4 regions of the Williamsia sp. R60 genome follow, and region 3 is predicted to be linked to each of the others. Evidence: predicted binding sites of a transcription regulator. Region 3 holds the regulator's gene; each other region holds the start of a gene.
What was found. Region 3 encodes LexA, which represses DNA repair genes until DNA is damaged. Its sites were predicted from a motif close to CGAACANNTGTTCG; they were not measured.

Region 1 (2,203 bases), on a different contig from region 3:
AAGGTGTTGTGCAGCTTGATGACATGGGTGAACTGCCTGCGGCCGCGGAGGTCGCCACGTACACCATCGCCGCCGAAGCGGTCACCAACGTGGTGCACCACAGCGCGGCGTCACGGGTGAGGATCGACGTGGAATGCGACGAGGAGAATCTCGAACTCCGGGTCAGCGACAACGGTCGAGGAATGCCAGGCCGGCCGACACCTGGCGTGGGATTGATGAGCATGCGGCAGCGTGCCGCCGAAGTGGGTGGCCGCGTGGAACACCTTGCCGCCCAAGGGGGAGGAACGGTGGTGCGGTTGGTGGTGCCCATCGCGTCTGTCGCTGTGCCGAGAGAGGCTGTGCGTCAATGACATCGGTGCTCGTGGTTGACGACCATGCGCTATTTCGCGCAGGTATGCTCGCGGTGCTGTCGGCGATGGACGACGTCGAGGTCGTCGGGGAAGCCGCCGACGGCGAGTCGGCGCTCCGGGCCGTCGAAGAACTACGGCCGCAGGTGGTGCTCATGGACTTGCGGATGCCCGGTATCGGTGGGCTCGCGGCCACGGCGCGGGTGGTGGACAGGTATCCGGACGTCGCAGTGGTGGTCCTGACGATGAGCGAGGACCCTGACTCGGTCTTCGCAGCCCTGCGGGCCGGCGCCCGAGGCTATCTGCTCAAGGAAGCCGAGGCCGGTGATGTGCACCGCACGATTGCGGCGGTCGCCAGGGGGGAGGCCGTCTTCGGACCCCGCGTCGCCGAACAGGTGGTCGGGTTCTTCTCGGCGATGGCCCCGAACAGTGCTGGACCCCAGGCATTTCCGGAGCTGACGAGCCGCGAGCGCGAAGTCCTGGAACTGATGGCCCGAGGTTTGGACAACGCTGCCATCGCCCGCCGGTTGTTCCTGTCCGAGAAAACAGTTCGCAACCGGGTCAGTGAGATCCTGGCCAAGATGCGTGCTCGGACGAGGGCGGAGGCGGTGGCCAGGGCGAGGGACGCAGGTGTTGGCGGACAGCCAGACTGACGCGACGGGGTGATGTCGGAGGTGGATGGTAGCCTCCGCCCGACGGGCGTGTGCGCTCTCCCAGTTGGCGAAAGCTGTTGCTGGACAGCAGAAATCTGCAAATCGGGGCTTGCGAACATGTGTTCGAATGCGGTAATATGAAGGCATCAATCGGGCAGCGCGCAGAGTTCGATCGGCGTAACTGCTGTGGGGGTCCCTGGGGAGGGGTATGAGGATGCGAATTCTCGATGTGGTCGACGATGTGATGGGGTTGGTCGTTCCAGATGACCCACCGGGTGTTGTGGGTCTGATCAAGGACTTGATCACCCTTCGCAATGCGACCGAGTGCAAGTTGTCTGCTGCAGCAGCGCATATCGAACGGCTGGGGATAGCGAAGAAGTCAGGGTCCACCACCTCGAAGTTGTTGCAAGCCAATGGGGTGGCTCCAGCGGTTGCATCACGGTGGTTGCGGATCGGGACCGGACTGACCGGTTTGGATCGCACCGCCGGTTACTTTCGCGATGGATTCCTGTCGACCGAACATGTTGATGCGGTGGTCAGGGGGCGCGCGCACGTCGCGGCCCGGGCCGGCTCCGAGATGGTTGCTGAGGATCGAGCGGACATCGAACGGAAATTGTTGAGCCACGCCATCTCCGGCGCCTCGCCCGACGAGGTGGGCAAGGCCGCGCGCAAGCTCGGAAATCAGATCTCTGGGAACACGGGTGGGCTCCCGGCGTCCGAGGATTCGGCGATGAACACCGTGGACTTTGCAGTTGTCGACGGTCGGTTCGTGGGAAAGTTCGATCTCGATGCGGTGATGGGAGAGAAGATGCGATCTGCCCTGAACGTCTGGAGCAAGCCGCGCCCGGAGCCCGACGGAAGTGAAGATCGCCGGTCCCCAGCGCAGCGCAGAGCCGATGCCCTGCACCAGCTATTGGACTGCGGTGGTGGACGAACATCGGCGCGGGCCCCGAGAACGGAAGTGATCGTGACTGTTCCGGCCGATGAACCCGATCGCGCATCGTTGCGGTGGATGGGTCCCATCACCGAAGCCACTGCCGCCGCGCTCGCCTGCGACTCGTCCATCACATCGGTGACCTTGGACGGCCAAGAGGTGCCGATCGATATGAGCCCACCACGCCGCCTCTTCACCGGGCTGCTGCGCAAGGCGATCATCATCCGGGACGCGTGCTGTGTGAAATGCGGGGCGCCGGCGGAATGGTC
Region 2 (2,203 bases), on a different contig from region 3:
TGTCGATTTCCGGTTTTCTCGTTCGACGTAGGGATGAGAACAACTTCGGCACGGGCCGAGGCACCACCCATCACGGAGGTTTGTCATGCGCACATTGATCGTCACCGCATTCGTCTCGCTGGACGGTGTCATGGAAGGACCGGGCGGCGAGCCCGGGTATCGCAATTCGGGGTGGACCTTCAAAGATGTCGAGTTCGACGAAGCTGCCTACGAGATCAAGGGGCGCGAGCAGGAGGAGACCACAGCACTACTGCTGGGCCGCACGTCGTACGAGGCGTTCGCTCCGATCTGGCCGACCATGGACGAGTTCGCCGAGTACAACGCGATGCCCCGATACGTCGTCTCCACAACACTGCAGAAAGACGACCCACGTTGGCCGGCCACGATCCTGCGGTCGGTTGACGATGTGGCGGCACTCAAAGAGACCGAAGGTGGCCCGATCGCCGTGCACGGCAGTGCAACCCTCGGGCGCAGCCTTGCCGACGCGGGTCTTGTAGATCGCTACCACCTTCTGGTGTTCCCACTCCTTCTCGGAGCCGGCAAGCGCCTGTTCAGTGAGTCGGACAAAGACACCACCAAGCTCAACCTGGTCGAGCACGAGGTGTACGGCAACGGCATCCAGAAGCAGGTCTTCGATGTGGTGCGGTAGGTCGATCCGATAACGGTTGTAGCGCAACGCTGTTCGTAGCTGCGAGAGTTCGCCGCGGTGTAGCGCAATCAAACGCAGGGCTTGTGTTCGTTTGCAGGTGTTGCAGCACCTGCAGACGAACACAAAGTCTGGATTAATCCAGACTAGTCAAATTCGAACACATGTTCGACAATGTCCGGTTCTGTTGGTAGACTTGATGAAAGGGGTTCGAGGGCTGGGGGGCTTGTCGATGAGTGATTCGGTGACGGTGGATCCACCGCCAATGCCGGTGTTGGTGGGGTTGTATCGCGATCTTGATGCGGTGCTGCAGCGGATTGCTGGTGCGTCAGCAGCTGATGTTGATGATGTGCAGGTTGCTGAGTTGGTGCGGGTGAACGAGAGAGTGGTTCGGGCACTGTCGTTTCAGGGCCTCAAGCGGTTGCAGGAGGTGAATGATCGAGGCCTGTTCCGTAAGGCTGGTCATTCGACGTTGCACCGGTTTGTGATGAGTGAACTGCGGGTGTCTCGTGGAGATGCGTCCTCACGGTTGAAAGCGCTCGATGCTGCTGGTGTGTTGTTGTCGATGCAGGGTGAGGCGCTGCCCCCGAAATGTCCAGCCGCTGCGGAAGCGTTGGCCGAGGGTGCGATTGGGTTGGCGCACATGGATGTGATGCTCAAAGTCCGCGACAAGATTCCGCACAAATCAGCACCGGAAGTCTATGACGTGGTCGATGCGTGGTTGACCGACAACGCCCGCACCCTGGGCCCCAACGAACTTGAGGTGTGTGGACGGGAAGTGTTGGCCCGGGTCGATCCGGACGGATCACTCACCGATGACGCCGACCGCAAACGCAACCGGGGCCTATCTGACGGTGCGCAAGGGTTGGACATGATGGCCAAAATCAGTGGCAATCTCGACCCGGCAACGTTGGCGCTATTTCGCACTGTCATGGATGTATGGGCCGCACCGGGTATGAACAATCCCGACGACCCCAACTCACCGTCTGGCGCGGTCGACGACCCCGCCCACGATGCGGCCATCATCGAAGCTGCTGCAGGGCGCGATACCCGCAGCAGGGCTCAGCGCCAGCACGATGCTTTCAAAGCAATCCTGAAGACCATTCTCGAGTACAAACTGTTGGGAGCCTCGCATCGTGGCCTGCCAGTGCAGGTGATCATCACGATGACCAAACAACAACTCGACGAGGCCGCAGGTATCGCCCACACCGCCTCCGGCGTCGATGTACCCGTGAAGGATGCGATGGAACTGGCCGCACGCTCGGACAAATCACTCGCGGTGTTCGCCAACCACTCCGCCGACGTCCTCTACTTCGCACGCGCCAAACGCACCGCCCAGCAAGGCCAACGGATGGCCTTGTTCGCCAAAGACCGAGGCTGCACCAGCCCCGGCTGCCGTAACCCGATCTCCTGGACCGAAATCCATCACACCACCGCCTGGGCCGACGGCGGACACACCGACATCGACGAACTCGCGCCCGCGTGTCCGCCTCACCACAAGATGATCGGACCCGGCCAGGATCAATGGCAAACCATCATGCTCACCGACGGACCCGA
Region 3 (2,203 bases):
GCAGGCCCGCCGACGACGAATCGCCTGGCCCTCGTCGGCCACCCGTGAGTCGACGACCCGCGTGTCCTCGTTCTTGCAAAACGGGCAGTGCATGCAGGGTTCCTCGGACGTCAGCGGCCCCGTCGGAATGACCGGACACTCTGTTGTAGAGGATACCGCCCGGCCGATTGCTTGCCCCAGCACTGCAGCTACCGCGCGTAGATCGGCGTCACCAGGGATTGCCCGGGCGACAACGCTGAATTGCTCATCGCGTTGAGGTCCATGATCTTCTCCACCACCGCTTCGGTCGGCATCTCGGGAGCGATTCGAGAGGCGATGTCGCCCAACGATTCTCCTGACTGCACGTGGACGACCGCCGTCCCGGTGTTCGCCGGAGCGGCACCGCTCTCGACAACCCGGCCGAAGAACATGAGGAACAACACGAGCATCATCAGGCCGATTCCGACCACGGCGGCCCCGGCCCAGGCACGTCGGCGGAAATACACATCGCGCTCGACGACGGCAGCCGACGGTGCGTAACTGCCAGGCTCGGAGCAGCCCACCACAACACGGCGGTCTGCGGCGAGCCTGCGGTCGGCCGGCCGGCGAGTACTGTCGACACGCGCTCGCGCCGTGCGGGTGTACTGATCGGAGGCGACGGGCCCACCGACTCGGGCGAGCCGGCGACGGGGCCGCTCAGCGGCCGGGCGGCTGATGGTGGTGGCTGCAGTCATTGTTCGATCCTCGGGTCAACAGTTCGATCACTCGTTCGATTGAACGAATGTTCGAGTTGTATCACGGGGGTCCGACACACGCCACGCCCAATCGAACAAATGTTTGAGAGTTGTGACAGATTGCATTAGCGTGATCCCCATAATCCAACGAACAACGTGTGCGTTTTCTTCTCTCGACAGCTACGACACCTTGGCCGGACACCGTACGAACTGGAGGACCTGATGGCCGATACGACAGACACCCGGACGCCGCCGGACGCGGCGGCCGCGACGGTGGTCACTTCCGAACCGCTGGCCGAGGGGTCGCTGACCCCGCGCCAGAAAGCCGTACTGGAGGTGATCCGGGCGTCGGTCCGCGAACGCGGCTATCCCCCGTCAATCCGCGAGATCGGTGATGCCGTCGGCCTCACCTCCACGTCGTCGGTCGCTCATCAGCTCCGCACCCTCGAGCGCAAAGGATTCCTCCAGCGCGAGAACAACCGTCCCCGGGCGGTCAACATCCAGGACACCGACCTCAATCCGGCCACGGCGGCCGGCCAGGTCCAGGTACCCGACGAATCCCTGCCGACACCGACGTTCGTTCCGGTCCTCGGCCGCATCGCGGCCGGCGGGCCGATCCTGGCCGAGGAAGCCGTCGAAGACGTGTTCCCGCTACCGAAAGAGCTTGTCGGTGAAGGATCTTTGTTCCTCCTGCGGGTGGTCGGCGAGTCAATGATCGATGCCGCCATCTGTGACGGCGACTGGGTGGTCGTCAGGCAGCAGAATGTCGCAGACAACGGCGACATCGTTGCGGCCATGATCGACGGGGAGGCGACCGTCAAGACGTTCAAACGCACCAAGGATGCGGTGTGGCTGATGCCGCACAACCCGGTGTTCGACCCCATCCCCGGCGACAACGCCGTTGTGTTGGGCAAAGTCGTCACGGTGATGCGGCGCCTCTGAGGCGTCCGGCAACATCCTCGGCAACCGAACAAACGCGGGTACTACGCAGACACGAGTGGGGTGCACCTTCCGGTGCACCCCACTTCGCGTAGTTATGAAACGTACTCAGACCCCGAGGCTTCGGCCGATGACTTCCTTCATGATCTCGGTGGTGCCGCCGTAGATGGTCTGCACGCGTGAATCGAGGAAGGCCTTGGCCACCGAGTACTCACGCATGTAGCCGTAGCCGCCGTGCAGTTGCAGGCAACGATCGATGAGGTGGACCTGGTTCTCGGTGGCGTAGTACTTCGCCATCGCCGCGTCCGGAACGGTGAGCTTCTTCTCGTTCAGCAGTTCGATACACCGATCGACGAACACACGGGTGGTAGCGGTGGACGTCGCCAGTTCGGCGAGCAGGAACCGCGAGTTCTGGAAGCTACCGATCGGGCGGCCAAATGCCTTGCGGTCCTTCGTGTACTGGATTGTCGTCTCGAGAACCGACTCCATGGCACCGGCCGCCACAACAGCGATCGACAGGCGCTCGCGCGGGAGGTTCTGCATCAGGTAGA
Region 4 (2,203 bases), on a different contig from region 3:
GTAGAGGACGTCGGCGGAGTGGTTGGCGAACACCGCGAGTGATTTGTCCGACCGCGCCGCCAATTCCAGCGCATCCTTGACCGGCAGATCAACACCGGAAGCGGTGCGGGCGATTCCCGCGGCCTCATCAAGTTGCTGCTTGGTCATCGTGATGATCACCTGCACTGGCAGGCCGCGGTGGGAGCTACCGAGCAGTTTGTACTCGAGGATGGTCTTCAGGATTGCTTTGAATGCATCGTGCTGACGTTGGGCACGCGAACGGGTGTCCCGCTCGGCCGCGGCTTCGAGGATTGCTGGGTCCATGGCCGGGTCGTCTGCGGCGCCGATGGGTGAGTTCGGATCATCAGGATTGTTCATCCCGGGTGCGGCCCATACATCCATCACCGTTCGAAACAGCGCCAACGTCGCCGGGTCCAGGTTGCCGGTGATCTTGCTCATCATGTCCAACCCTTGAGGACCGTCAGATAGGCCCCGGTTGCGTTTGCGGTCGGCGTCGTCGGTGAGTGATCCGTCCGGATCAACCCGCGCCAACACTTCCCGTCCACACACTTCAAGTTCGTTGGGGCCCAGGGTGCGGGCGTTGTCGGTCAGCCAGGCATCGACCACGTCATAGACTTCAGGTGCAGATTTGTGCGGGATTTTGTCGCGGACTTTGAGCAACACATCCATGTGCGCCAAACCAATCGCACCCTCGGCCAACGCTTCCGCGGCGGCCGGGCATTTCGGGGGCAGCGGCTCGCCCTGCATCGACAACAACACACCGGCAGCATCGAGTGCTTTCAACCGCGACGAGGCATCACCACGAGACACCCGCAACTCACTCATCACAAACCGATGCAACGTCGAATGACCAGCCTTGCGAAACAAGCCTCGATCATTCACCTCCTGCAACCGCTTGAGGCCCTGAAAGGTCAGTGTCCGGACAACTCTCTCGTTCACCCGCACCAACTCAGCAACCTGCACATCATCAACATCAGCTGCTGACGCACCAGCAATCCGCTGCAGCACCGCATCGAGATCGCGATACAACCCCACCAACACCGGCTTTGGCGGTGGATCCACCGTCACCGAATCACTCATCGACAAGCCCCCCAGCCCTCGAACCCGATACCTCAGTCTAGCAATAGAATCCGAATTTGTCGAATGTATGTTCGAACCCGGTGGTGACCGTAAATCACTGCACGCTGCCCCTGAAACTGCGCTAGCCCGCCCTTCTAGTGCTCGAGAATTACTGCGCTACAACAGAAGCTGCGTTGATCAATTGAACGCAGAATGGTACCGGCTGAGAGCAAACTCGGCGAGTGGGTCACTGCGGGTGGTCTAGAAAAGCCCTTGTCTGCGTTGAGTGTCTGTATGCCCGCGACCCGGATCGGGTTCTCGCCCTACCAGTCTGCGATCACGGGAATGACGCGGTCGCCGAGGATCTCCAGTGGGGTGATCTCGGCAACTCCGGGTACCCAGCCGTGGACATGGCTGACACCCAGATCTGCCAGTGGTTTGAGTTGGCCGAGCAGCTCGTCGACGTTCGCGCCATCTGACCCCGGGTCGAGAGGCAACATGACGGTTTTCTCGATCGCGTCATAGTCGGTGCCCAGTGACTCACAGTGCGAGCGAAGCACATTGAGCTTGTGTTCCACATCGGGTCCGCCGAACAGGTTGCACGCCTGTGCATACTGGGCGACCATCCGCAGGGTCTTCTTCTCTCCGCTGCCGCCGATCAGGATCGGCGGGTGAGGCCGGCGCAACGCCTGTGGCACATTGAGTGTGCTTCCGAGATGGTAGTGCTTGCCGTCGTAGGTCCCGTTGTCATCGCTCCACATCTGAAGGCAGATCTGCAAGGTCTCTTCGAGGCGCTCGAACCGCTCGGCCGTGCTCGGGAACGGCAGGCCCAGACCCACGCACTCCTCCTCGTTCCAGGCCGCGCCGATGCCCAGATAGGCCCGACCTTTGGACAGCACATCAAGAGTCGTGACCGCTTTTGCGAGCAGTCCGGGCTCGCGATAGACGGTGGCCGTCACCCAGGCGAGGAGGTCGACCTTCTCGGTCACCGCGGCCAGGTAGCCGAGCGCCGTGTAGGCCTCGAGCATGTCGGTGTCGACAGGGCCGACGGGGCCGATCTGCCAGAGGTGGTCCATCACGCTGAGCTTGGCGAATCCCTGCGCCTCAGCTGTTTGCGCGATGGTGACCAGATCGTCCGCCAGTC

Region 1: ACVWY6_RS04450 (DUF222 domain-containing protein) is a predicted target of LexA. The motif match lies at 1,113-1,126, and genes of this name have one in related genera.
Region 2: ACVWY6_RS08490 (DUF222 domain-containing protein) is a predicted target of LexA. The motif match lies at 804-817, and genes of this name have one in related genera.
Region 4: ACVWY6_RS09995 (DUF222 domain-containing protein) is a predicted target of LexA. The motif match lies at 1,141-1,154, and genes of this name have one in related genera.

Annotation. Positions count from the first base shown of each region.
Region 1 is NZ_JBSSGR010000001.1:1,017,409-1,019,611, forward strand. Features, by position in the region: gene ACVWY6_RS04440 (sensor histidine kinase) at 1-350, shown strand, start outside; gene ACVWY6_RS04445 (response regulator) at 347-1,000, shown strand; gene ACVWY6_RS04450 (DUF222 domain-containing protein) at 1,209-2,203, shown strand, end outside.
Region 2 is NZ_JBSSGR010000002.1:350,844-353,046, reverse strand. Features, by position in the region: gene ACVWY6_RS08495 (dihydrofolate reductase family protein) at 86-649, shown strand; gene ACVWY6_RS08490 (DUF222 domain-containing protein) at 879-2,203, shown strand, end outside.
Region 3 is NZ_JBSSGR010000004.1:273,820-276,022, reverse strand. Features, by position in the region: gene nrdR (transcriptional regulator NrdR) at 1-93, opposite strand, end outside; gene ACVWY6_RS20220 (LysM peptidoglycan-binding domain-containing protein) at 189-713, opposite strand; gene lexA (transcriptional repressor LexA) at 936-1,655, shown strand; gene ACVWY6_RS20210 (acyl-CoA dehydrogenase family protein) at 1,761-2,203, opposite strand, start outside.
Region 4 is NZ_JBSSGR010000002.1:660,294-662,496, forward strand. Features, by position in the region: gene ACVWY6_RS09995 (DUF222 domain-containing protein) at 1-1,080, opposite strand, end outside; gene ACVWY6_RS10000 (LLM class F420-dependent oxidoreductase) at 1,383-2,203, opposite strand, start outside.